Linked DNA regions of Pelodictyon luteolum DSM 273. The protein of the gene in region 2 interacts with the protein of the main gene of each other region in a pairwise test. Links are inferred from orthologs where the notes say so. Each region holds a gene or a part of one and is shown on either strand. Other genes may lie near its edges. The genes, in order: rlmB and tsaE.

The links.
Region 1: the proteins of tsaE (region 2) and rlmB interact in binary tests that used the Escherichia coli proteins (3 or more experiments, as listed by UniProt). The link is inferred for Pelodictyon luteolum DSM 273 from one-to-one orthologs.

What each region holds. Positions count from the first base shown.
Region 1 is NC_007512.1:1,806,718-1,822,297, forward strand. What follows is about bases 1-2,874. They hold rlmB (23S rRNA (guanosine(2251)-2'-O)-methyltransferase RlmB), read right to left. Parts: upstream 1,874-2,874; coding sequence 1,127-1,873; downstream 1-1,126. Other genes in these bases: gcvPA (aminomethyl-transferring glycine dehydrogenase subunit GcvPA), read right to left, coding at 1-640; gcvH (glycine cleavage system protein GcvH), read right to left, coding at 646-1,029; nifJ (pyruvate:ferredoxin (flavodoxin) oxidoreductase), read left to right, coding at 2,133-2,874. In the rest of the region: more of nifJ, read left to right, coding at 2,875-5,687; PLUT_RS08370 (tetratricopeptide repeat protein), read right to left, coding at 5,766-7,391; Holliday junction branch migration DNA helicase RuvB, read right to left, coding at 7,507-8,541; PLUT_RS08380 (ABC transporter permease), read right to left, coding at 8,556-9,521; PLUT_RS08385 (peptide-binding protein), read right to left, coding at 9,528-11,336; hprK (HPr(Ser) kinase/phosphatase), read right to left, coding at 11,305-12,303; PLUT_RS08395 (HPF/RaiA family ribosome-associated protein), read right to left, coding at 12,398-12,718; PLUT_RS08400 (tyrosine recombinase XerC), read right to left, coding at 12,798-13,778; PLUT_RS08405 (DUF4905 domain-containing protein), read right to left, coding at 13,820-14,623; PLUT_RS08410 (class I SAM-dependent methyltransferase), read right to left, coding at 14,625-15,320; queF (preQ(1) synthase), read left to right, coding at 15,469-15,580. UniProt on the Escherichia coli protein: Specifically methylates the ribose of guanosine 2251 in 23S rRNA.
Region 2 is NC_007512.1:92,289-104,253, reverse strand. What follows is about bases 2,596-5,534. They hold tsaE (tRNA (adenosine(37)-N6)-threonylcarbamoyltransferase complex ATPase subunit type 1 TsaE), read right to left. Parts: upstream 4,316-5,534; coding sequence 3,875-4,315; downstream 2,596-3,874. Other genes in these bases: PLUT_RS00470 (DUF1015 domain-containing protein), read right to left, coding at 4,323-5,534; tsaB (tRNA (adenosine(37)-N6)-threonylcarbamoyltransferase complex dimerization subunit type 1 TsaB), read right to left, coding at 3,174-3,878; rsfS (ribosome silencing factor), read right to left, coding at 2,714-3,109. Also shown: PLUT_RS00495 (CDGSH iron-sulfur domain-containing protein), read right to left, coding at 1-40; gyrA (DNA gyrase subunit A), read right to left, coding at 100-2,589; more of PLUT_RS00470, read right to left, coding at 5,535-5,597; PLUT_RS00465 (segregation and condensation protein A), read right to left, coding at 5,590-6,357; PLUT_RS00460 (tetratricopeptide repeat protein), read left to right, coding at 6,583-7,143; PLUT_RS00455 (C1 family peptidase), read right to left, coding at 7,150-8,061; PLUT_RS00450 (P-II family nitrogen regulator), read right to left, coding at 8,143-8,484; PLUT_RS00445 (ammonium transporter), read right to left, coding at 8,501-9,832; PLUT_RS00440 (RNA recognition motif domain-containing protein), read left to right, coding at 10,157-10,429; PLUT_RS00435 (TIGR01777 family oxidoreductase), read right to left, coding at 10,547-11,488; PLUT_RS00430 (CsgG/HfaB family protein), read right to left, coding at 11,606-11,965. UniProt on the Escherichia coli protein: Required for the formation of a threonylcarbamoyl group on adenosine at position 37 (t(6)A37) in tRNAs that read codons beginning with adenine.

The DNA.
Region 1 (15,580 bases), 1.7 Mb from region 2 along the record:
TCGGCTGCTGCACGACAACGGCCGCGACCGTGTCGTCCATGAGCCCCTTGAGGACCTCAATACTTCCGACACCGTCTTCCACAACATTCTGCACGACGGCACTGTGGTCCGACGCCTCGAGATAGGTTTTGAGTACCGAGCTGTTCCAGGGATGCAGCTTTCCGGCCACGACCACTTTCTGGCGGCCGTTGACGCCGATGGCCATCAGCACCGCTTCGGCAAGAGCCGTGGCCCCGTCGTACATCGATGCATTGGTCACGTCCATCCCGTAGAGGCGGCAGATGAGACTCTGGTATTCGTAGATGGCCTGCAGCGTCCCCTGGGACACCTCGGCCTGATAGGGCGTGTAGGCCGTATAGAACTCACTGCGGGAGACGATCGCCTTGATGGCGGAAGGGAGGAAATGGTCGTAGGCGCCGCCGCCGAGGAAGCTGACATAGTCGGCCGTGCTGCGGTTCGCCGCGGCCATGCTTTCGAGTATGGAGCGGACCTCCATCTCATCGGCAGCGGGTGCGAGTTCAAGAGCTTTATTGAGGCGGACCTCACGGGGGATGTCGACAATCAGCTCGTCGAAGGAGGAGACCCCTGTGGCATGGAGCATCGACTCCCTGTCCGCATCGGTATTGACGATGAATGGCATGTTGATTATCCTCCGATCAGTTCGCGGTAGGCGGCGGCGTCGAGCAGATTAGCGACTGAGGCCGGATCGGCGAGCTTCATCTTTACCATCCAGCCGCTGCCGTATGGGTCCTGGTTCACTGTTTCGGCGCTGTCCAGTCCGGCGTTCACCTCCAGGATCTCACCGGCCACGGGAGCGAACAGGTCGGCAACCGTCTTGACCGCTTCAACCGTTCCGAAAATCTCATGCTCCTTCAGGGCAGTGCCTGCGGGCTTCAGTTCCACGAACACGATGTCGCCGAGCTCCGACTGGGCGAAATCCGTGATGCCGACAAGCGCAGTCGCGCCATCGTCGAGCAGCTGTATCCATTCATGGTCTTTGGTGTAGCGGAGAGCGGCTGGGACGTTCATGACAGAAAAGGTTAAGTGGTTGAAAACAGCTGATGCGCGTGGGTCAAGTTAATACTTTTTTTCAAACAAATGCGACGCTGACGCCCTCGGCATCTCCCTAGGAGAGGCGCTGGCGCATGGCCTCATATAACATCACGCCCGCCGAAACGGAGACGTTCAGCGACTCGACGCAACCCGCCATCGGAATGCGCACCACCCGGTCGCAGAACTCCATGGCTTCGGGAGCAAGGCCGGAGCCTTCCGCTCCGAGCACAATGGCAGTGGCCTTCCTGAAATCGGCATCGGTATAGTTCGTTTCGGCCTCCATGTCGGTGGCGAGCACCTGAATCCCTTCGCGGTGGAGGAGCTCAAGGCATCGCACCAGGCTTTTTACCTTGGCGACCCGCATGTGCGAAAGGGCACCGGCTGAAGCCTTGTGCACGACAGCGTTGACCGGAGCTCCCTTGCCCTCGACAAGGACAACCCCATCGGCAGCGACAGCCTCGGCGGTCCGGATGATGGCCCCGATGTTGTGGGGATCGTCGAGCCCCTGCAGCACGACGAGCAGCGGCGCACTGTTGCGCGGTGCGGCAAGCAGCTCCTCCACGGTGTAATAGCTGACCGTACTGATGAGGGCCGCCACCCCCTGATGCTTCGTGGTCCCTGCGATAAGCGAGAGCTTCTCGAGGCGGGCCTTTCCCGTCACGATCTTCTGGCGCCGCGCAGTAATGATGATCTCCTTCAGCTTCGGATGCGAAGTGTTGAACTGGAAATAGATTTTCTCGACGCTCTCCGGCTTTTCGCGGAGAAGTTCAAGGACAGCGTTGCGTCCGTAGACGAGGTTTTCGGGATGTTCCCCTTCCATCATGAGTCTGGAAAATGGCAGAATTATGCAAAAGAATCGGCCCGCAAAAACACGGCCCGCGGTGAGTCCCTGTAAGCGGGAGAGGGATACCTGAATGTAATTAAATTCAGCAATATCAGATTTTTTTTCTATCTTGCTATTCGCCTTGAATCGATTTTTTTCTCTGGCAGAAGCAACTAATTCCACTCCATCCGCAGTTGTTTCTGTCGTACAGTATTTGTACATGCGTTTCATCAATACAAATCCAGTGACAGCCAGTATGAGCCGGACATATAAAACCATGGAAGGAAATGAAGCGCTCGCTTATGTCTCCTACCGCACCAGCGAAGTAATCTGCATCTATCCAATCACACCGGCATCACCGATGGGCGAGTATTCGGATGCATGGGCAGCCGAAGGGAAAAAGAACATCTGGGGCACCGTTCCGAAAATCGACGAACTGCAGAGCGAAGCCGGTGCGGCGGCCGCAGTCCACGGCGCACTCCAGACCGGATCACTGACCACCACCTTTACCGCATCGCAGGGGCTCCTTCTGATGATCCCCAACATGTACAAAATTGCCGGCGAACTCACCCCCTGCGTCATCCATGTCTCGGCACGTTCACTGGCCGCTCAGGGCCTCTCCATCTTCGGCGATCACAGCGATGTCATGTCCGTCCGCGGCACGGGCTTCTCGCTTCTGGCTTCAAGCTCGGTCCAGGAGGCAATGGACATAGGTCTCATCTCCGCAGCAGCGACGCTTGAATCGCGCGTCCCTGTCATGCACTTCTTCGACGGTTTCCGTACCTCCCACGAAATCGCAAAAATCGAGGTCGTTTCAGACGATGTCATCAAGGCGATGGTCCCCGAGGATCTCGTCATCGCAAACCGCAGCCGCCGCATGACCCCCGACGCACCATTCATCCGCGGCACCTCGCAGAACCCCGACACCTATTTCCAGGGCAGGGAGACGGTGAACAGCTACTACACCGCAGCCTCCGACATCACCCAGCGGATGATGGACAGGTTCGGTGAGCTGACCGGCCGCAACTACAAAATCTACCAGTACTACGGAGCACCTGACGCCGAGCGCGTCGTCGTGCTCATGGGCTCCGGCGTCGAAACCGTCCGCGAGACCGTTGAATACCTAAACAAAAGCGGCGAAAAGGTCGGCGTCATCAATGTCCGCCTCTTCCGTCCGTTCGACATCGAGCGTTTTGTCGCCGCATTCCCCAAGAGCGTCAAGTCCGTTTCGATCCTCGACCGTGTCAAGGAGCCGGGCAGCGCAGGCGAACCCCTTTACCTCGATGGCGTCAACGCCCTCATGGAAGGTGTCTCCAAAGGACTCCTTACAGCCATGCCGAAAGTCACCGGAGGCCGCTACGGGCTCTCTTCGAAAGAGTTCACCCCCGCCATGGTCAAGGGCGTGTTCGACAACATGGCCGCGGCCTCGCCGAAGAACCACTTCACCGTCGGCATCGTTGACGACGTCACACACCTGAGCCTCGACTACGACCACGCGTTCTCCATCGAGCCGGACGAGATGTTCCGCGCACTTTTCTACGGCCTCGGATCCGACGGTACGGTCGGCGCCAACAAGAACAGCATCAAGATCATCGGCGAAAACACCCCGAACTACGCTCAGGGCTACTTCGTCTACGACTCCAAGAAGGCGGGATCAATCACGACCTCGCACCTTCGCTTCGGACCCAAAGAGATCCATTCGACCTACCTCATCACCGAGGCCCAGTTCATCGGCTGCCACCACTGGATCTTCCTCGAGATGATCGACCTGGTTAAAAACCTCAAGAAAGGCGGTACGCTGCTCCTCAACTCGCACTTCTCCCCCGAAGAGATATGGGACAACCTGCCGCGCACCGTGCAGGAGCACCTGATTGCAAAAGAGGCGAAGATGTACTCGATCGACGCTTACAAGGTTGCCGGCGAGAGCGGCATGGGCCAGCGCATCAACACCATCATGCAGGCCTGCTTCTTCGCCATCTCCGGTGTTCTCCCCCGTGAGGAGGCCATCCTGCAGATCAAGCACGCCATCAGGGTTACCTACGGCAAGAAAGGCGATGAGATCGTCAACCAGAACATCAAGGCAGTCGACAACACGCTGGCCAACCTGCATGAAGTCGCAATCGGCGCAGTCGCCGACAGCAAGAAAACGCTGCGTGCACCAATCGTCGGAGAAGCCCCCGACTTTGTCTGCAACGTCCTTGCCAAGATCATTGCGGGCGAAGGCGATGAAATCCCCGTAAGCGCCCTTCCGGCAGACGGCACCTACCCGACCGGAACCGCGAAGTTTGAAAAACGCAATCTGGCCTCGCATATCCCGGTCTGGGAACCCGACCTCTGCATCGAGTGCGGAAAATGCACTATGGTGTGCCCCCACGCGGCAATCCGCGCAAAGGTCTACGACCCGAAATACCTCGAGAACGCCCCCCGCACATACAAATCGATGGAAGCCAAGGGTGTGAACTGGGAAGGCATGAAGTACACAATACAGGTGGCTCCCGAGGACTGCACCGGCTGTAAGGTCTGTGCGCACATCTGCCCGGCCCGCGACAAGGCGAACCCAGAGCGCAAAGCGCTCAACATGGCGCCGCAGGAGCCGCTTCGCGAAACGGAAGTCGACAACTGGAACTACTACGTCAACATCCCGGAATTCGACCGTACGAAAATCAACCCGAAGCTGATCAAGGAACAGCAGCTGCAGGAACCTCTCTTCGAGTTCTCGGGCGCCTGCTCGGGATGCGGCGAAACCCCGTACGTGAAGCTGATGACCCAGCTATTCGGCGACCGCCTCGTCATCGGCAACGCCACCGGCTGTTCATCGATCTACGGAGGAAACCTGCCGACCACCCCGTATACCTGCAATGCAGAGGGTCTCGGACCGACATGGTCCAACTCCCTGTTTGAGGATACCGCGGAGTTTGCTCTCGGATTCAGGATCTCCATCGACAAGCAGCAGGAATATGCCTCTGAACTCCTCCGGAGAATGTCCGGCACCGTCGGCGACACCCTCGTCGGTGAAATCCTCGAAGCCCGCCAGGTAAGTGAGCCCGAAATCTTCGAGCAGCGGAAACGCGTGGCGGTACTTAAATCGAAAATTGCCGGCATCGGTTCCTCCGACGCAAAGAACCTGCTCTCGGTTGCTGACATGCTCGTCAAAAAGAGCGTCTGGGGTGTGGGTGGAGATGGCTGGGCCTATGACATCGGCTACGGCGGCGTCGACCATGTCACTGCAGGCAACAAGAACGTCAACCTTCTGGTTCTCGATACCGAGGTCTACTCCAACACCGGCGGACAGGCGTCGAAAGCCACCCCGAAAGCGGCGATTGCAAAATTCGCTGCAGCCGGCCGGCCGGTCACGAAGAAAGATCTTGGGCTTATCTCGATGAGCTACGGCAGCGCCTATGTTGCATCGGTTGCCCTCGGTGCCCGTGACGAACAGACCCTCAGGGCGTTCCTTGAAGCAGAGGCTTACGATGGCCCCTCGATCATCATTGCATACTCGCACTGTATTGCGCACGGCATCAACATGGAACACGGCCTTGACAATCAGAAAGCAGCCGTTGATTCGGGTCACTGGCTCCTCTTCCGCTACAACCCGGACCGCATGAAAGAGGGGCTGAACCCCCTGCAGCTTGACTCGAAGAAGCCGAAAATCCCTGTGGCGCAGTTCCTCAATATGGAGAACCGCTTCAGGATGCTCAAGAAAAGCCACCCGGAGATTGCCGACGTCTACTTCGAAGCAATCCAGAAAGAGGTGGACGCCCGCTATGCTCATTACGAGTACCTGGCAGCACGCACCTTCGAGGCCAAGTAAAGCCATTCTGTTCAGTCAGAAACAAAGAACGGCGGGAACCCCCCGCCGTTTTTTGTTATCGCTTCCATTACCGCCCGTTCACGATCCTGTTGGCGGAAGAGCACGATTCAGCTCCAGCTCTTCGGCCTTCTTCTGCATGGCTTCGGACTTTTCCAGTTCTCCTGCAGCCCTATAGAGTTCAGCGAGATGGCGGGCTATCTCAGGCTCAAGAGGCTCCAGTTCCATTGCCCGTTCAAGACGAATACGAGCCTCCTTAAGCTCTCCCTGACGGTAGAGGATCCAGCCGAGCGTGTCAAGATAAACCCCGCTGTCGGGCTCTTTCGCCACCGCCGCTTCGGCCAACTGGCGCGCTCTCTTGAGGTCGGAGCCTACTATGGTGAGGCTGTATGCAAGGTTGTTCAGAACAAGGGCGTTGCCGGGCTCGAGAACCAGCAACTGCTCATACAACGGCATGCTTTTGGCTGGAACCCCCATGGTATCGTAAGCAAACGCCAGGGTACTGAGCGCCCGCTCCTGAAGCTCACGGCGTTCCAGTATTCGCCTTGAGCGAAGCGCCTGCTCAAGCAAAGGCACCGCCTGGCGAGCCTTGCCAGACTCATAAAGCACATAGCCCTCCAGAATCTGGAACCGCAGCCGTTCGGAGGGAAAATCCCGTCTGGCGCGAAGCACGACCCTCTGGGCGGCAGAGAACTGCCGGGATACCAGAAGAGCGGACACCAGGCTCTCGCGCAGGTCGCTGTTTTTCTGGTCCAGCGGAACAGCCGCCCTGAAATCCCTTAGCGCGCCACCCAGATCATCTGCACGCATGCGTGCCCATCCCCTCAGCATCAGCGCCTCAGCGCTCTCTGGATGGCGGCGGCATGTCTCATCGAGCATGATTCTCGACGGGATGCGGTAGAGGCTGTCCGATACCGACTCCGAAAGATAAAACCGGGTCAGTTCGAGTTTTTTCGGAAGAGCGGGACGAAGGGTATCGTAGAAGCTCAGAAGGTCTGAACGGAACGACATCATATCTTTCGAACGGACAGAGACCTCGAAGAGTGCCAGCCATGCGGGAATGAAACCGGGCGAGGCGTCAATGGCCTCACGGAAAGTAGAGGCCGCATCGGCATAGTCGCCGGTGCGAAGGTACAACCCGCCGAGAGTGAGCCGGAGCCGTTCATCCCCGTTGCCGCCCTTTGTCATTTCCCGAAGCGAGGCGATGGCCTCCGGGTACCGTTGCATCCTGATCTGGAGCAGGAGCACATGGGAACGGGCCGTCTCATTGCCGGGATCAAGGCTCAGCACCCGCTGGAACACCGACAGCGCCTCTGCGGGCTGTTCAGCCGCAAGGTGCTCCATGGCGAGCCATGTCAGCAGCTCCGTGTTGCCGGGGTCCATATGGGCCAGCTTCCCGTATAGTTGCACCGCCCTCTTCGGCTCGCCCATCGCATGGGAAACATCGGCAAGCAGACCGAGTGCATGGCGGTTGGAAGGGCTCAATGCAGCACACCGCTCTGCGTACACCCTCGCTGAATCGAGCTCCCCGAGGGAAAGAAAGGCCTTTGCCGTTGAAAAGTAAAGCGCGGCATTCAGGGGCTGGCGGCGGAGCAGCTCATGGTATCCTTTGATGGCGCCGGGGTGATCGCCTCTGGCATCGAGGAATGATGCCCGCAGGAACTCCCGCTCCATCACAGCATCAAGGGAATCACTGCGGGCTGCCATCTCGGCTTTACGCGCGGGACCGGAGCTGCATGAGGCTGTGAACAACAGAATGAAGAAAAACGAGACCGTCCATATGGCGCGAAGCGCAGATCGCTGCCTATGTCGCCAAAGCCCTTCAGACATGCTCCTGCCCATCGAACAGAGTTCCCCGAAGTGCGGAGCTTCCATCCGAGAACCTTAGCAGCGCCCGCTGTGTAGCCACCCTTCCCCGGGGGGTGCGGGAGAGATAGCCCGCCTGGATGAGGTATGGTTCATAGACCTCCTCGATGGTATCCTGCTCCTCTCCGACCGAGACTGCGAGCGAACCGACGCCGACCGGCCCGCCGCTGAAACGGTTGACGACAGCATCCATGATCTTCTTGTCCATCTCATCAAGCCCCTCTTCGTCGATTTCAAGAGAGTCGAGGGTCTTCATGGCCGTCGGGCGGCTGATGATCTCCATACCGTCAACCTGGGCGAAATCCCTGGCACGGCGGAGCAGGCGGTTGGCGATGCGGGGGGTTCCGCGTGACCGCCCGGCGATTTCTGAAGCCGCATCCCTCTCGATGCCGATGCCGAGTATGGTGGATGATCGCATGAGGATCGTTTCGAGCAGCTCGGGCGGATAATAGTCGAACCGGTTGCTGATGCCGAAGCGGGCCCTGAGCGGAGCGGTCAGGAGTCCGGAACGTGTCGTCGCGCCGACGAGGGTGAAGGGCTCGACCTTGAGCTGGACGGCCCGTGCCGAAGGGCCGCTGTCGAGCATGATGTCGATGCGGAAATCCTCCATGGCCGAGTACAGGTATTCCTCGACAGCCGGCGGCATACGGTGGATCTCATCGATGAAGAGCACATCACCCTTCTGCAGGCTAGTCAGAATCCCTGCCAGATTCCCCGCTTTGTCGAGCATTGGTCCGGAAGTCGCTTTCAGTGAGCCGCCCATCTCTTCGGCGATGATGTGGGCGAGGGTCGTCTTGCCGAGTCCGGGAGGACCGGAAAGCAGCACATGATCGAGGGCGTCACCGCGCATCCTGGCCGCGGAGATGAACACCTTCAAGTTGTCGGTCAGCCGTTGCTGGCCCGTGAAGTCTTCCATCCGCCGTGGACGGATCTGGTCTTCAATCCGCAGTTCGACGGCATCTACGGGGGTATTGAGCAGTTCTATTCTCAAATGGCTCCCTGGTTTCACAGCTTGATCCTGGGATCAACGACAGCGTAGAGCACATCGGCAACGAGGTTGCCGAAGACGATGAGGATCCCGGAAATGAAAGTATTGGCGATGATAAGCGGATAGTCCCGCGCAAAAATGGCTTCAACCGTTACCCGGCCCATCCCGGGAAAGGCGAAAATCACTTCAATGAATAGAGCCCCGCTGAAGATGAACGGCAAGGAACTGCCCATGAGGGTGATGACGGGAAGCAGGGCATTGCGGAGCGCATGGCGGAATATGACCAGCCTTTCAGGAAGACCCTTCGCCCGTGCGGTGCGGATATAGTCCTGGCGGATCACCTCCAACATGCTCCCGCGGACATAACGGGCAATGCCAGCTGCGCCATTGATGCTGAGCACCGTTACAGGCAGAAACAGGTGCCATAGACGGTCCATGGCAAATCCGATCGGGCCGAACCCTTCAGCTCCCACCTCATTCAGGCCGGAGGCGGGAAAAAGCGGGAACTTGAGGGCAAAGATGATGATCATCATGAGGGCGAACCAGAACTCCGGCATGGAATAGAAGAAGAGCGCCGTCACGGTCAGGAACCGGTCGATGAAACTGTTCTGCCGGACGGCCGATATCACACCGATGAGGATGCCGAAGGTGAAGTTGGCTATGAGGGTAAGGAGCGCAATGGTCACGGTGATCGGAAGCGCACTGGCGATGACCTCCAGCACCGGCTGCTGGGCACGGCTGAAGCTTCTTCCGAAATCACCCTGCAGGACATGACCGAGCCACTTCACATACTGGATCGGCAGGGGGTCGTTCAGACCGTACTGCTCCCGGATCTGCATGGCGACGTTGGGGCTGATGCCCGGCTGGATGAAAAATGCCGCAGGGTCGCCCGGCGCGAGACGGATGATGAAGAATGTAAGGGTCAGGACCCCGAAGATGAGCGGGATGGCAATCAGGAGCCGTTTGAAAATATAGGTCAGCATGCGGTTCTATGGCGCAAGGGTTCGGGAAGGACTGAGCGTCCAGTCATCGATGTTGTAAAATACACCGGAAATGTTCAGTTCCTCACCCTCTATCCTGCGGCTGAACCCCTGGGTCTCCCGGATCCAGTAGAGAAAGGTGACCGGCTGATCACGGTGCAGGATTTCCTGATACTCCAGCCAGTAGGGACGAGCGTCCAGTGGATCCATTTTCTCCTTGGCAAGGGCCGAAAGCCTGTCGACCCTCGGGTTGCGGTACCCCATGAAGTTGAACCGGCTTTTCTCGAGGTCCGAACCCCAGACATCCATCGGGTCGATTTCCAGGCCGATCGACCAGCCCGCCATCCAGGCATCGAGCCTGCGGTTCTGCAGGTTGTCGAAAAAGACATTCGATTCCTGAACCTCGAGCTTGCACTCGATGCCTATTGAGCGCAGGTTCTGCTGGATGATGACGCTTGCGTAGTTTCTGCGCGCATTGCCCGCATTGGTATAGAGGGCGAAGCTGAACCGGCGTCCCGCCTTCTGGAGAATACCATCGGGGCCCGGCACCCATCCCTCTGCCTTCAGTATCGAGAGGGCTCTCTGCTGGTCGAACGGATAGGGCTGTATCTTTTCGTTGAAGGCCCATTTCAGTGACGGGGATATATCGGTTACTGCGGGAACCCCGTACCGGCCGAGGTAGCCGTCGATGATCGACTGACGGTCCATGGCGAAGGTCAGCGCACGGCGCACGGCTGCGGAACCGAATAGCGGATGCGGCACAGCGCGGCCGCTTTTGAGGTACTCGTCCTGGTCGATGTTCGACCAGCCGACATAATCATAGACCCTCAGCCCGACACTCTTGATATCGACGGGATTCTTCGAACCGGCCAGACCCCGGAAGTCTTCCGGCTTGATGTTCTCCACCACGTCCACTGCACCGGTCTGGAGCTGGGCGAGGCGGACGGTATAGTCGGGCACTACCCGGAACGAAAGCTGGGGGATGTTGCCTGGTTTCGGAAGGTTGGAGCGGTGGTTGCTTTCAAGCACCAGTTCCTGCTGCGGCTTCCAGGACTTCAACCGGTAGGGGCCGGCACCGAGCGGCTTGCGGTTGAGCGGGGAGTTGCGGAACTCATCGGGCTTGACGTTGCGCCAGAAATGCTCCGGCATCGGCGTAAGGGAGGTATGGAACAGGGCAAGATATTCCGGCACGGGTTTGTGAAACCTGAACACCAGAGTAGTATCGTCGGGAGCGGCAACCGCCCGCGAAAAGTCCACCTGGCCGTTCTCGGCTCCTTCGAGTTCGGCAAGGTACTGCTGGCGGGGGCTGGCGATCACGGGGTTGCCGTAGAGGCGGTAGGCAAAAAGGACATCGCCGGCTACGATCGGCTTGCCGTCATCCCAGTATGCGTCATTGCGGAGCGTGTAGGTGATGGAGCGGTGGTCCGGAGCCATCCGCCATGTTCTGGCAAGGGCGGCTTTCGGGGTTTTGGTCGTATGACCGGAGGTCGGGGGGCGGAGCTGTTTATCCAGCGCCATGTAGTTGAGCAGGCCCGTCGTGGTGTCGAATTCGCTCTGGAGCAGAGACGGATAGATCAGGCCGAAGATGTTCGATGAAGTGACTGAAGCGCCGATGACCGGGTTGAGGTAGTCGGCATCGCCGAGCGAGGTTATGACCAGGGTCGAATCCATCGCCTTCCGGGCAGGATGCTCCCCGCCGCCCTGGCTGCAGGCGGAGGAAATGAACAGCAGCATCGAAAGCGGAAGAAGCAGAAGCCTCCTCAGGCCGCTGTGGGCAATCGCCCGTTCAGACAAGGATGTCACCTGCAGTTCTGTCATCATTGTGGATCACCTTTTTTATCCTGTCGGTCAGCGCCTCGGCTGCCACATAGTTCGAATAGCGTTTGAGAAGGAAGTTCAGTGCGACGACCTCGATGATCACCGTGATGTTCTTGCCGGGGAAAATGGGAAGCTGGACCAGCGGTACATCGACACCGAGTATCCTTATCGTCTTTGTGTCCAGACCGAGCCGCTCATACTCCATTTCCTTGTTCCACTCAAGCAGTTCGACGACCACCAGCACCTCCTTGACGTCACGGATGGCGCGGATGCCGAAATTTGCCTTTACATCAACCACGCCGAGACCACGGATCTCCATGAAATGGTCGATGATGTTGTTGCGTGATGCGCTGAGCTGCATGGTTTCCCCTTTCCTGCGGATCACAACCACATCGTCAGCGACGAGGCCGTGGCCCCGCTCCACAAGGTCAAGGGCAATCTCCGACTTGCCAAGGCCGCTCTTGCCGGTCAAGAGCACGCCGACACCGTAGACATCGACCATGGAACCGTGGTACTGCTGGTAAAGGGAGAACTGATCGTCGAGAAAATCCGTGACAAGGTAGATGGCCTTGGTGGACGACTGACGGGTCACATAGACGGGAATCCCTGCTGCAGTGGCCATATCAAGCAGCTCAGGCTGGAGCTTGTTGTTGCTTGTCAGGATGATGCAGGGCACCTTGAAACGCGTCAGGTTGGCGAATGCCGCCTTCCGTTCTTCCTCGCCGAGATGGTTGAGGAAACGCGTCTCGGTGTTACCGAGAATCTGGAGCCTCTTGTAGGTGAACAGATTGGTGAACCCTGCCAGCGCCAGCCCCGGTCGGTGCAGGTCCCGCTCGAAAATCCGCCGTTCCTGCTCATCGACGGTGTTCATCCGCCTGAGCCGGATGTCATGCTTCTTGCCGATGTTGTTAAAAAAATAGGCGACCGTCACTGATCGCTTCTTCAAGCCTTTTTGGTCGAGGGTCATGGATCCGGCATAGAGGGTGATGGAAACTCCTGCGTCAGACGGCGGCCCGGAGCCGGCCGGAGGCATCGCCCCCGCCGGCGGGCAGGCACCGGGTTCAGTGCATTTTCTCTTTGTACTTCTGGAGTTGCCGACCGAGCGCATCCACGCAGGCATCTATGCAGAGCTCATAGGCCGTTCCGGACTCTTTGGCAATAAAGTCATGCTGCGGCACGTGCAGGGTTATTTCGGCATTCTTGTTCTTCTCGAAATCATTCTTCTGGTGGTCGAGGATGACGTGGCACGTGAGGATTGCCGGATACAGCTTCGTGAGCGATTGTACGGCACTGCGGGCATACTCCTCTATGGCATTGTGGTTATTGGAATGGCGCAGGGTGACCTTGATGGTGGGCATGTCGCTGCCGGTTTCTTTCGTCATAACAACCTCCCTAAGGATATATGGGTGAAAAGAATGAAGGAACAAGGCCGGGGCAGGAAAGCGCCGGACCATAAAGCTGTCATGCCTTCGGGTGGGCTTTTCTGTAGACCTCCCTAAGGCGTTCAAAAGTCACATGCGTATAGATTTCAGTCGTCGAAAGGTTGCTGTGGCCGAGCATCTCACTGACACTCTGAAGATCTGCTCCGCCGTTCAAGAGGTGGGTGGCGAACGTGTGGCGCAGCGTATGCGGGTTTTTCTTCTTCTGCTCGGTAACCGCAGCAAGATACCTGCGGGTCATCCTCTGGACAAGCATGGGATAGATCTGTTTGCCTTTGTTGGTCAGGAACACAAAGTCCGACTCCCCCAAAGCCCCGTCTACAGATATTCTAAAGAAGTTTAGCCGGACTTCAAAATATTTTTTGAGGGCGGAAACAGCCGGTGCGCCAAGAGGAACGATGCGCTGTTTACGTCCCTTTCCGGTCAGTTTCACAAACCCTCCGACCATTTCCAGATCGCTCTGGCGGAGGCCAGTCAATTCCGAAATCCGGAGCCCGCAGCCGTAGAGCATCTCGAGGATGGCCGCATCGCGAAGGAGCGTAAAATTCCGCTGCAGCTCTCTGCCATGGGCGAATCCCTCCCGGTGAGGTGCCATTGGAACTACATCCTCAAACAGCATCGAAGCTTCAGGCTCAGTCAGAAAAGAAGGAATGGGGCGACTGTAGCGCGGCATGGAAACGGCCGACAGCGCGCTTTCTGTGAGATGGCGCGATTCGTGGAGAAATCGGAAAAAGCTCTTGAGGGAAGCCAGCTTTCTGGCAATGGAGCGCTGTTGCAGGCCGCGCCGGAGAAGGTCTCCCATGAACATGCGTACAAGGGAGGGGGTGACCAATGAGAGATCAAACTCCCCGGAACCGGAATGGCGGGCGAGAAAACCGAAAAACTGCCGAAGATCTGTCCGGTAGGCTACGATGGTCGTTCCGGACAGGTTCTTCTGTCCACGGCCTGAGAGCAGAAATTCCTCGATGAGGCGTTCGGACAATGTTGCCGGATTATCCTTCACAAATAGGGAGGCAAGGTTCGACTGCAAGACGGAAAGCGGAGTCAAAAAAGGGTAAAGGCAACCAGCTCCCGTTTCTTTTTAATGTAGTACAATTTATCCCCCCTGATCAGGAAATTGTTGCGGGCGGGCATGCTCCCGCCCTCATCCATCACGTCGCAGTAGACCTCCATGCCATCTTCCCAAAGGCGGAGAGTCGAACGCCATCTCCCCTCAAGATCTTCATGGACGGAACCAGCAACAACCCTGCCCCGAACAATCGACTCCCCGCCCCTGCTCCCGTCGGGCAGGCGTTCAGTCGCTTCGGGCAGCTGCACCTCCTGACGCGCATCTTCCCCAATGGCCGAAGCCCTGAGGCCGGCAGCATCATCACAAGCGCTCTCCTTCCCCGTCAAGGGGTCCAGAAGGAGATAATTCCGTTCCGGAAATCCCGCAAAGGAGCTCTGCCGGCATGCAAGCAGGCCGCTGTCGGTATGGGCGACATACTCAAGGCCCGGCTGCGACCAGAGGATGGAGCCGGTGCGGGCCAGAACGGCCCATATCCCCCTGTGCAGAGGGCTGCCTTCCTGCCAGGCGTGCAGATAGACAAGGTCCCGGTGGGTCGACTCTATCCCCGTAAACCACCCTGCGCCGAGCGGCAGACCGGAAGCGGGATCGAGCGGCTGAAAATCGTCGATCAGCACCCTGTAGGCTTCGGGATCGATGGCAAAAAAGAGGGACCGGCGGTCGCCGGGAAAGCGTTTCTGGCCGAACAGCATCCCGGAACCGGTGAAGGATAGCTGCCAGAGGATGGCGCCATCTCCGCAGTCATAACGCCAGGCCTCTCGATGTTGGCTTACTGCATCCATATCAGCGCGTCAGCCGGTAGATGTTGACCGCGACGGGCTTCCCCGCCCCCCGGTGCTCGCGGGCATGGGCCTTGACCGAAAACCCGTTCTCCGCGGCAAGCTCAAGGAACTGCTCGGCAAGGCGGCGGCGGGGATCGGCGATGTAGGCGCAGCCATCCGGTTTCAGCAGTCGTTCGATAGAAAGCAGGATCGGCAGGAGGTTTACCCGTTCGTATAGCACATCGGCGGCCAGAAGCATGTCGAAGCGCTCTTCCTGCCGGACATTACGCCAGTCGAGCTGTTCGATGTCGATCCGGGCAGCGTTCTTCAGTGCGTTGCAGCGGATGAAGCGAAGCGCCTCTGTAGAGTAGTCGGTAGCGAGCACTTTCGCGCCGAGAGAAGCCGCAACGACCGAAACGAGACCGGTGCCCGCACCGATCTCGATGACACGGGCTCCCTTGAGCGGCACTGATTCGGAAAGGAACTCTGAAAGGGCCAGGGCAGAGGGCCATATTTCGGCCCAGTAGGGCATCTGTTCATCACGGATGAACTCTTCAGGCGAAATCCTGTCGAGCAGGGCATAGCTGTCGCTGACGCTTGTAAAACTGAACGAACGTCCCCCAATCTGGCAATGGGTATCGAGCAGATCGTACTCCCGGGCAAGCTCACTGTTGAGGCGGCTGGCGTCAGCGGGAATCTCTTCAGCTGAATGGATCATAAGCGGCAGTCTTGAGGGTCTTTTAGGGCATGAGGATCATAAAAAAATCAAACTGAATGTACTGAAAATCACTCTGGATTTCTATTTTTGAGCGTTCAGGAGAACAGGGCGCAGCTCGCCCGAAACAACCCGATAAACAACCGGCCCCATGAAACAAGAGATTCTGGAAGTCTTCGACAATACCTACCCCGATCGCGACTACACGATCGAAATCGTCAATCCGGAGTTCACCTCGGTCTGCCCCAAAACGGGCCTTCCGG
Region 2 (11,965 bases):
CCGGCTGTTCAGTGATGATGTATGGTCCTTTCTTCTCCATTGGCACCTCCGTATGGAAAACGGTTCAGTTGATCAGTCGGTTTCGCCTGCGCCCGGTTCTCATTCGAACGAAAGCGGCATCTGGCCGTCGGGATCCTCAAGCAGGACGTCGGAATCAGTCTCCTCGTCGCTTTTCGGCACCCGTGCAAGCGCGGAGATCGTGTCACCAGCCATAAGCCTGATAAGCTTCACGCCCGAGGTATTGCGGCCGGTAATGCGGATGTCGGAAACGTGTTGGCGGTTCACGATGCCATGCGTGGTGATCAGGATCAGATCATCATCGTCATTGACATCAAGCAGGCCGACCAGGCTGCCAATCTTCTCATGCGCCTTGAGGGTGATGACGCCCCTGGCCCCGCGCTTCGTCAGGCGGTAGTCCTCAACCCTGCTGCGCTTGCCGAACCCGTTGTCGGTCACTGCAAGCAGAGCCGTATCGGTCCGCTTGGTGGTGACCATGGCAATGCACTTCTCTCCGCGATCGAGCGTGATGCCCTTGACGCCCATGGCGGTCCTGCCCATCGGCCGGACCTGCACCTCCGGGAAGCGGACAACCAGACCTGAACTCTTGGCGAGAATCACCTGATGGTCTCCGTCGGTGAGGCGGGCATCGAGCAGCGCGTCACCCTCATCGATGGTGATGGCGGCAATGCCGTTGCGCCGGGGACGCGAAAACTCCTCGAGCGCCGTCTTCTTGACAATACCGTCGGCCGTAGCCATGATGATATAGCCCGGTTCATCGAAGTTGCGGATGTTGATGTAGGCCTTGATCTTCTCGTCCGGGTGCAGCTCCATGATGTTGGCCAGCGCCCTGCCTCTAGCAGCGCGTCCTGCCTCGGGGATCTCATAGACCTTAAGCCAGTAGCAGCGTCCGGTATTGGTAAAGAAGAGAATATAGTTGTGGGTAGAGGCCACGAACATGTGTTCGATGAAGTCGTCATGCTTGGCCTGAGCTCCCGTCACCCCCTTGCCCCCGCGGGCCTGACGGCGGTACCCGGAGACCGGGAAGCGCTTGATGAAGCCATCGTGGGTGACGGTGATGACCACGTCCTCCTGAGCGATCATGTCCTCGATGGAGAAGTCTCCCTCTTGGGGCACGATTTCCGTCCGGCGTTCGTCACCGTATACCTCTTTTACTTTGAGCAGCTCTGTGCGGATGATTTCCATCTGCCTTTCGGGGCTCTGAAGGATGAGACGGAGCTCGTCGATGGTGGCGAGGGTTTCCTTATATTCAGCGTCGATCTTCTGGCGTTCCATGCCGGTGAGGCGCTGGAGACGCATTTCGAGGATTGCCTTCGCCTGAATCTCAGACAGGGCGAACCTCTCCATAAGACGATCCTGAGCCGTATTGGCATCGGGGGATTCGCGGATCGTGGTGATAACTTCGTCGAGGTTGTCGAGGCAGATCTTGAGACCCTCGAGGATGTGTGCACGCCTTTCGGCAGCCGCAAGGTCAAAGCGCGTGCGGCGAAGCACGATCTCGTTGCGGTGCTTGATGTAGTACTGCATCATCTCCTTGAGGTTGAGAATCCGCGGCACGCCATCGACAAGGGCAAGCATGATGACGCCGAACGTATCCTGCATCGGCGTATGCTTGTACAGGTTGTTCAGCACCACCTTCGCAACGGCATCGCGTTTGAGCTCGATGACAAGGCGCATGCCATCGCGGTCGGATTCGTCACGAATATCAGCGATGCCCTCAATTTTCTTATCGTGAACGAGTTCGACAATCTTCTCAATAAGACGAACCTTGTTGACCTGGTAGGGCAGCTCGGTAACCACAATCGACTCACGGCCGTTCTTCTGGGTCACCTCGATGAGAGCCCTTGCTCGGATCACCACCTTGCCCCGGCCGGTAAGATATGCCTGACGGACCCCTTCGTATCCGTAGATAATGCCGGCCGTCGGGAAGTCAGGGGCGATAACGAACTTCATCAGATCCGAGACTTCAAGCTCCGGGTTCCCGATGAGTGCAATCATGCCGTCAACCACCTCGCGGAGGTTCTGGGGCGGAATGTTGGTCGCCATGCCGACGGCGATGCCGGAGGCGCCATTGACGAGCAGGTTCGGAATCGAAGAAGGAAGAACGGTCGGCTCCTCAAGGGAGTCATCAAAGTTCAGGGCGAAGTCCACGGTCTCCTTGTCGAGATCCTTGAGCATTTCGCCTGCAATCTGCTTCATTCGGACCTCGGTGTACCTCATAGCCGCAGGGGAGTCGCCATCGATGGAACCGAAGTTGCCTTGGCCGTCGATGAGCGGGTAGCGGAGCGAAAAGTCCTGAACGAGGCGTACAAGACTGTCGTAGACAGCAGTATCGCCGTGGGGATGGAACTTACCGAGCACTTCACCGACCACGCGGGCCGATTTCTTGTGCGGCTTGCCTGCCTGCAGGCCGAGTTCATGCATACCGTACAACACCCTCCTGTGGACCGGCTTCAAGCCGTCGCGCACATCGGGCAATGCGCGGCTGACAATGACCGACATGGAATAATCGAGGTAAGACCCCCGCATTTCTTCCTCAATAGTGACAGGGAGTATTCTTTGGCGCTGCATAGGGCAATCCGGAGTGATATTGGCTATAGATACTGCGACAGGGTAATGTATAAAATTCCCCGATAATTACCGATTTCAGCGGGTTCGCTGATGAGGATAAAAACAGAGAACATACAATGAAAATTCAGCTTACCGTTATGACCGGCGCATCGGACCACAAGGATTCCAGATCATAAAAACGACGATCATCAGGCATAAAGATATGCACGACAACATCAACATAATCAAGCAGGATCCAGCGCATGGTCTCCATACCCTCAACGTTGAGGGGACGTTCGCCGTCATGGCGGAGTTCATCAACCACATGATCGGCCGCGGCCTTTGCCTTGCGGTCGGAATCGGCGGTGGCGATGACGAAGAAATCCGTCATTGTGGTCAACGCCCTGAGGTCGAGGATTTTGACCTCTTCGCATTTCTTTTCCAGCGTCAGCTCTGCCGCACGGCGGGCGAGCAGTTCGCCGACTTCAACTTCACGCACCCCTTTCGGTGCCGCCGTCACTTCTTTTTTCTTGGCTCCCATAACACTCCGTTCAGTTCAAACCGTTGACAGTACATAATCCGCACGGCAGGAATATAGCAATCATTCACTTCCCGCCAACTCCGCCCGGCCCTACCTGCGTGCTTCCGGACACAAACTCCTGATGATAGTCCGGCACCACCGACCCCGCGTCCGCTCCACCGCCTGTCGAGAGCAGCCGTCCTGCCATAGGAAAGAGAGCTGCCGCCGTAAAGAAATCCGCGCCGACAACCCTCGCACCACCGGCCAGGAGCGCATCCTGAAGCGGTTCGAGATGGCGCCCCACGACGGCCGTTGCGTGTGGATGACTGGCGAGTTCAGCGAGCACTGCCTCAGCACCGCCACGCTCTACCGGAGCATCCCACCTGAATGCGGCAAGATCGGCAGTGCGGAAGACGCTGTAATAATATTCACCTTTCCGCGACTCGACCACCGCCATCACCGCTTCCGCCCCGAATCCCGACGGGAGGGAAGCCGCCATCGACGGCAGTGTAGGAACAGGTACAACCGGAATACCGAGCCCGCAGGCTACGCCCTTGGCCACCGACATCCCGATTCGCAGAGCCGTAAAGGAACCCGGACCGGAGGATACCGCGACCGCATCAAGCGACCCGGGGAGGGCTCCCGCATCCATCATGATCCGGTCGATAAGCGGCACAATGCTTTCAGCCGTCTTCTGCCAGGCAGCCCCGCGCATGTCCCGGACTGCACCCCCGTGCAGAAGGCCGATGCCGAGTACCCCGTGGGTACACTCGATAGCAAGGATGTTCATCGTCCCCTCCCGGTGATGGTGATGGTACGACCCGAAGGGCCGTCATAGGCAATAGAGACCCTGACCGTGTAGCATCCCTCATACTCCGGGAAACGCTCCGCCCACTCAACGAACGAGGCCCAGGCCGAAGAGAGGTACTCGCCGAATCCGATTCCTTCAAGCTCTTCGGGCGTCTCGAGTCGGTAGAGGTCGAAATGGTGCAGGGTGGCCTCACGGCCCCCAACGGATCCCGTATAGACGTTCATCAAGGGGAAGGTGGGGCTTGAGAGCTGCTCCGAACAGGAGAAATACTCGCTCACTCCGCGCATGAACTCAGTCTTGCCCGCACCAAGCTCGCCGGAAAGGGAGACCACATCACCCTCAGACAATGTTGCCGCAAAGCTCCGGCCGGCAGCCCGGGTCTCTTCAGCGGAAGCGGAGCGGAAAACGTCGTTCATACCTGGTTCATCCAAGAGAGTGGAACACCAGCCCCGTCATGATTTTCGGATAGAAAAATGTCGACTTCTGCGGCATGACGTCCCCGCCCTCCGACACGTCAATCACCTGCCTGACGGTGGTCGGCTTCACCACGAATCCCGCCTGCGCTTCACCCGCCCCTACGGCACGGAACACCTCGTCCTCATCCTTGCGGTATACCACATTTTTCTGACCTGCCAAGGCCTCCGCCCCGATGCCGAGCAGCCGTCCGAGCACCAGATCGTGCAGGACTACAAGCCCCAGACGCCGGAGCGCATCGGGGCATGAAGAATCGAGGACACTGTCGGGTTCTCCGGCAAGCACGATGCCAAGGACTTTGTCCGGCAGTACCACCCCGTAGGCGTAACTTGAGGGCTCACCGTCGAGAAATGCATCGAGCGCGTCGCGCCCGCCGAGCTCCGTCACCGTGAAATACTCACCGAGCCGCCGGGTGAAGGCTGCGGCATCGAACCCGTCGATGCCGTGAAGAAGGCGGTGGATGGGAAAAACCACCAGCCCCTCATCGTACATGTTGGCCAGATAGGTCAGAATGAAGTTGTAGGGTTCGCTTCCATCATGGCCGGGGTTTGCGGCGGCACGCTCATTGCGGTAGTTGAGACCGGTCTCATAGCGGTGGTGGCCATCGGCAATGTAGACCGTACGCTCCGAGAGGCACCCCTGGAGGCGCTGGAGCAGCCCGGGCTCGTCAATGCGCCACATCCGGTTCCTGACCCCCTGCAGCATTGCATCGAGCACCGGCTGGTGGGCCTCCGCGTACTCTTTCATCAGCTGGTCGGCAGTGCCCGCCTCATCGGCGTATATGCCGAACACCGGGCTGATGTTCGTACGGGTCCTTCGGTAGAGGTTAAGCCGGTCCGCCTTCGGGCCGGAAAGGGTCTTCTCATGCGGCAGCACCTTTTTCTCCGTAAAATCAGAGAGGCGCATGGCGGCAAAAAAACCGCGGCGCGTGAACTCACGGCCGGAGGGATCGGTGAAGGTCTGGAAGTATGGGTAAAGCGCCGGGCGGTCATCAACCCTGAGCGCTCCGCTCCGGAGCCACTCAGCAATCCGCCCGGCGGCCGCCGCATATGGATCCGCCTCCTTTGGAAGTTCCAGGCGCACGGCGTTCACTTCGGATCGCTGATAGAGCTCATCCTGCAGTGCGGGAGGGATGACGTCATACGGGGGACAGATCAGGTTGGAGGCATCCTCCAGAAGGGCAGGGCTGTAAAGCAGTCCTGCAAAGGGCATGATTTCAGGCATCGGCGAACAGGACTAAAGGGTTGTTGTCTATCTCGGGCGGAGCGTTCCTTCTGGCGATCCAGAAGTCGTCGTACCCCTCTTTCACCAGCACCATGATGCGTTGGTTCTTGCACATTTCCAGCACGGCGAGGAATGTCACCACGAGGATGATGCGCTGGGTGACGCCTTCAAGAACAGAGGTGAACGAAACCTGCACCCGCTCGCCGAGCATCCGGAGAATCAGCTCTGTCTGCTCATGCACCGTAACCGGAGCCTCCATCACATTTCGAGTCATTGGCTTCGGCATGTTGTCGAGCACCGAGCGGTAGGCCTTGATGAGATGATAGATGGTCGGCCGGTTGACCGGTTCGTCCATTTCGTCCACGACATTCTGATCGTACTCCTCGAAGAAACCGCGTGCAAAGAGTTCATGACGAGCCTCGGCCATCTCCGCAAGCTGCAGGCTCGCCTCCTTGATGCGCTTGTACTCGAGCAGCCGCTGCACCAGCTCGGTTCGCGGATCGAATTCATCGGTATCGCCATTCTCCATAGAAGGACGGGGCAGGAGCATGGCCGCCTTGATGCTCATCAGCATCGAAGCCATGTAAATGAACTCCGCCGCCACCTCGAGATTCAAGGTTCTGGCCCCGTGGATATGGGTAACGAAATCGTTGGTGATTTTGGAGATGGGGATATTGTAGATGTCCAGTTCATCCCTCTTGATGAAGAAGAGGAGCAGGTCGAGCGGACCTTCAAATTCCTCAAGGCTGATCCTGAACATACGGTCGGGTGTGCGTTGGAAAACTCACTGGATCAAGATAGAAAAAGCGGGGAGAAATGCCCAAGCATAAGCAAAGAACTGAACCACCGGCAAAAAATATGGCCGTTTCAAATTTCCCGGTCAATTCGTGACATTGTATATTATGATAAAATGTATACGATGCCGCGCAGTACAGGCGAATCGTGATCATGAGTGGTTCCCTGCAAACACCAACGGCCGCATCCCATGAAGAAGATCCTGCTATCCCTCGCCTTGACCGCTATCGTGGCGATGGGCTTGGCCTCGCCAGCTGCAGCCGAGTCCGCAAACAACTGGTTTGACCGCGGGTTCGACTGCCAGATTCAGGGTGACATTAAAAACGCCCTGGAGCATTACACGAAAGCCATCGAAATCGACCCGGCTTTCGCCATGGCCTACCAGATGCGGGGAGCCGCCAACCAGAAGCTAAAGAAATACCAGCAGGCACTCAGCGACTACTCCATGGTCATCAACTGCGGCGAGACCAACTTCAGGGCTGTTGGGTACTACAACCGGGGAATCGTCAAAAACATGACCGGCGACTTCTCGGGTGCCACCGCGGATTTCTCACAAGCCATTGCACTCGACGGAAAAATGGCTCCAGCCTTTTTCCACCGGGCCATCGCCCGAAGCAAAACCGGAGACTTCCCCGGCCGACAGGAGGATTTCCGGCAGGCCGCGCGTCTCGGCGACCTGAACGCCGAAGCCTGGCTGAACACCTACTGCCCAGGCTGGAGGGAGATGCCACTGGCCGGCGGCCCGTCGTAGGGAAACTCATGAGCCGAACTGGCCGGTATCGATCCAGCCCATGCTGAAGAGCGACCAGAAATCCATCGCCAATCCCTGCGTGACATACCCGTAGGGGATCCATCCGTATCCGTCCTCCCCCCATTCCCTGCCCCAGGAGTTTCTGACGAGCAGAGCTCCCTTTGAAGCGGTCCCGCACCGCTTGTTGCCAACTTCACGGCTGTCGTCATACCCTACGGCAAGCACGGCATGCCCCCACTCCGCCTGTTCATCGGCGCACGGCATCGGGATATCGCCCGGAGCGGCGCCCTCGTCGAACGAGGGGAAACCGAAAAACCCGAAAGCCGAGGGCACCCCGGCGCTGAGAAAGCGCTTCACTCCGCCAAGCACCGTCGCCGGCTCCATACCCGCCCCCATGGGATCATGGCAGCAGTAACGAAGCGCCTCGAAGTTGTCGGCCAGAGCGTAAACGAACGCCGTTGGCTCGAGATCATAGTCGGTATCATTGTCGCTGTATGGCCAGTACTTTTCAGGTGGTGCACCACACAGCGCAAGGGCACCCATGGTGTTTCGCAGCCAGGCTCCGCCGTCACCCACGACACCCATGAGATTACGGGTCGTCTTGTAGATGAAGAGACGGGAGCAGTCGATATGGCGGCCGAACGCACGGCGCTCGTAGTACTCGACCATACCTGCCGCGGCCTGCGCCGTACAGGCGCCTATGCCGCCCTGGTTTTCGACCGGGGGGCACCATTGCCTGAGGTCCATGGAAGAAGGAAGATTGCCCGAGCCTTCTGCAACGCCGAGCTTCCGGACCATACCGGCAATGTCAGGATGGGACGGGGTGTAGTCGCGAAGGTCGGGCATCGGGGGGAGCCACCCGGTACCGACCGGTTTCGGGTGACCTGCTGCAGGTAGCATCTGCTGCTTCGGGTACATGGCGTCCTCCATTCTTGCGGTTGGGGAAGGAAAAGACGCCAGTGCATGCACGCCCGTAGGCATACTACACAAATAACAGCACTACACCGCCTTGCCACCCCGCTCACGGGTCCGGATGCGTATGCACTCCTCCAGTGGGGTGATGAAGATCTTGCCGTCGCCAATGGCCACAGGGTCATGGCTCGCGAAATTGATTATAGTGTCAACGGTGACGTCGACGAACTCATCGTTGACGGCTATGTCAAGGCGGATTTTCGGAATGAGGTTCGGTGCGATCTTCTGGCCGCGGTAGATGTCAATATCCTCCTGACGGCCATGGCCGGTCACCCGGCTGACGGTGATACGGGTGATGTCCGCCTGTATCAGCGCTTCGCGGACGTGGTCAAGCCGGTCGGGATTGATGATGGCGGTAATCAGCTTCATTGATCGAAGGGTTGATTCAGTTGAGGTTGATGAGCCCGTATCCGTGCTCGCCGTGCATGCTGTGGTCAAGGCCCGACATTTCGTCGTTTTCGCTGATGCGCATGCCAATGGTCTTGTCAATGAGCACCAGAAGAAAAAGCGACACAACCGCAGCATAGACGACGGTGATGCCGACGGCTGTTGCCTGCACCCCTAGCTGCTGCATCACGGTCCAGCTGCCGCCGGCCTTTTCGGCGGCATCAGCCATCCAGGCGGGACGGATGAAGAAGACGAGCGCAAGAGCACCGACGATGCCGCCGACTCCGTGTACGCCAAACGCATCAAGACTGTCGTCGTATCCCATCTTGTTTTTTATGAGGATCGCGCAATAACATACAATGGAGGCGAGAGCACCAAGCGCGAACGCCCCGGAAGGCTGCACAACGCCTGCCGCAGGCGTTATGGCTACAAGACCGGCCAGAATACCGGAGGCGACGCCGAGGCTGGTGGCCTTGCGGTGCTGCAGCATTTCAATGACCATCCAGGTAAACGCCCCTGCCGCTGCAGACACCTGCGTGACTGTGAGGGCCCGGGCGGTGGCAAGATCGCTGGCGATGGCGCTGCCGGCATTGAAACCAAACCAGCCGACCCATAGCAGTCCTGCGCCAGTGAGTGTCATGACCAGGTTGTTCGGATGCATCACGTTGCGGGGATAGCCCCGGCGGCTGCCGAGATACAGCGCCGCAACCAGCGCAGTCACACCCGAAGAGATATGAACAACGGTGCCGCCGGCAAAGTCGATTGCTCCGGCCGCTCCAAGATTGAAGAGAAATCCGTCAGAAGCCCATACCCAGTGGCATATGGGGCTGTAGACAATGATGCTCCAGAGCGCAATGAAGAGGGCGTAGCCGCGAAAGTTCACCCGTTCGGCGAATGCGCCGGCAATAAGGGCCGGGGTGATGATGGCGAACTTGCCCTGGAACATGGCAAAGACATATTCGGGAATGTGCGACGGCAGAATGGACTCATCGATCCCCTGCAGCATGAAATACTTCGAATCCCAGCCAACAAAGCCGCCCAGTACTCCCGGACCGAAACTCAGGGCGTAGCCTACCATCGGCCAGAGCACCCCGATGATGACCATCGCACCGAAGCTGTGCATCATCGTACCGATCACGTTTTTCGTGCGTACAAGGCCGCCGTAGAACATCGCGAGCCCGGGAATCATCAGCAACACAAGAGCAGTGGAGGTAAGCATCCAGGATGTGGTGCCCGAATCTGTATAGACTTCGGGTGCGGCCGCGGCCGTAGCGGATACCTGCATCAGAACGGGAAGCATCAACATGGCCGTTGCTATTCTTTTCCTCATAACCGGCGTTTAGGTTTTATTTGACCCTAAAAAATTTAAGACTATGAAGAGTAAATAATTATTTATTTAAGTAAAAGCAAAACAATAGCACCGCGAGCAACAGAATTATGATTATCCGCGTATTACGGCAGAGGAAGTGACGCGGACGAGGCAAAAACAACCCGTCCAGGGCGATTTTATTTTTTTGAAAACAAATTCGCATTACCATAAATTACCGCTTAGAAACCAGCCAATGGTTGGCTGGTCGCTTACAGGTAATTTGTGCCTTGGTTATCTGCAGAGCGCCTCTTTCTATCAATGCACCATGTATACCAAGACCTAAAAATGAATATTTATATTGGCAATCTGCCGTACTCCGTGTCAGAAGATGATCTTCGCGATGCATTCTCCCAGTTCGGGCAGGTCGACAGCGCAAACATCATCATGGACAAATTTTCCGGACGCTCAAAGGGGTTCGGCTTTGTTGACATGTCGAGCGACGAGGCAGGCCGTGCCGCCATCGAGGCGATGAACGAGCAGGAGTTCAAAGGCCGAACCATCAAAGTGAACGAGGCAAGGCCCCGGGAAGAAAGGGCTCCCAGAAGGAGCAGCTACTGAGCGCTGTCTCCAGTAATAGATGATAAAGCCGGGCGGAACACACAGGTTCCGTCCGGCTTTTTTAGTTGCCCGTTCCGCATCCCCCGAAAAGGGCCGGCCATCTTCATAGTACGACTCTCAGTGCTCGCGCTGAACCAGATCCCTGAGCGCTGCGGCAAGCGAGGGGAAACGAAACACAAAGCCATGCGCCGTCATGAATCCCGGCAACACCTTCTGCCCCTTTACGGCATACTCTGCGCCCTCTCCCAGAAGAACCTGCACCGCCATCTTTGGTACGGGAAGCAGCGACGGGCGGCCGAGCACGGAGCCGAGCGTCTGGGCGAATTCTTTCATTGAAACCGGTTTCGGTCCGACAGCATTCACGGGGCCGCTCCAGTCCTCATTGTCGAGTGCTGCAAGAATGCAGTCGATCTCGTCATCGAGATGGATCCATGAAATGCACTGCTCCCCTGTTCCGACAGGACCACCAACGAAGAAATTGAAGGGTCCGAGCAGTTTCTGCAGCATGCCGCCTCTGGTGGAGAGGACAATGCCTGTGCGAAGCAGAACGAGGCGCACTCCGCTTTTTTCTGCCGCCAGAGCCTCCCGTTCCCAGTCCTCACATATTTTGGCAAGAAAATCTCTGCCGGCAGACCCGTTTTCAAGAATGTCGGGCGTATCAGCGCAACGCGCCATTGATCCGTAATAGCCTATGGCCGATGCGGAAATAAAGACAGCCGGTTTCACCGGCGCCTTCGAGATGGCAGCCACCATGTGGCGAGTGCCGAGTATGCGGGAGTTGTAGCACTCCTGCTTGTGCTCTTCCGTCCAACGGGCCTCAAGCAGGGGTTTGCCGGCAAGATGTATCACGGCTTTTGCTCCGCTGACAAGGCCTGTCCATTCCCCTTCGGCCATATCGGAGTCCCACAGGACGTATCTGGCGGCGCCGGGCACTGTCCCTTTAGCCGCTTCGGGGCTGCGAGCAAGGACCACTACCTGTTCGCCCCTTTTTTCCAGTGCTGCGACAAGTTCGGTGCCGATGACGCCGGTGGCGCCGGTGATGACGATATGACCCTCCATAACCTCTTTGGGATTTATGTGATGAAAAAGACCCCCTTCAAGGGGGGGCCGTTCAAGAGGTGTTTTAAACAGACGCCGGGAAAGAATAATTCCCGGCAACAACAAGAGAACTGAAAATCAGCGGTCGAACGGCAGCACCGCACCGCCGTCTTCAGACAAACGGACATCGGTCGGGCGGCCGGGGTTTACAGGAGGGAGATCACCTCCACTGCTGAGCCTGCGGCAGATGCTGCCATCGGCCATGAGAGCCAGTTCACCATCAACAACCGCCGCGTAGGACTTTTTAGCGGCAACCCGCACCACCCTGATTCTGCCGATCCGGCTCTCCACAGCGCCCAGCGACTCTCCTGTATAGTGATCCTTCACACCGGGACCAGCGGCAAACACATCAAGAAGGTCACCGTCCTGCAAGGTCACACCGCCCTGGTTCACCAGCACTTCACCGGCTGCGTTGCGGCCGACGACGCGAAGCGGGTA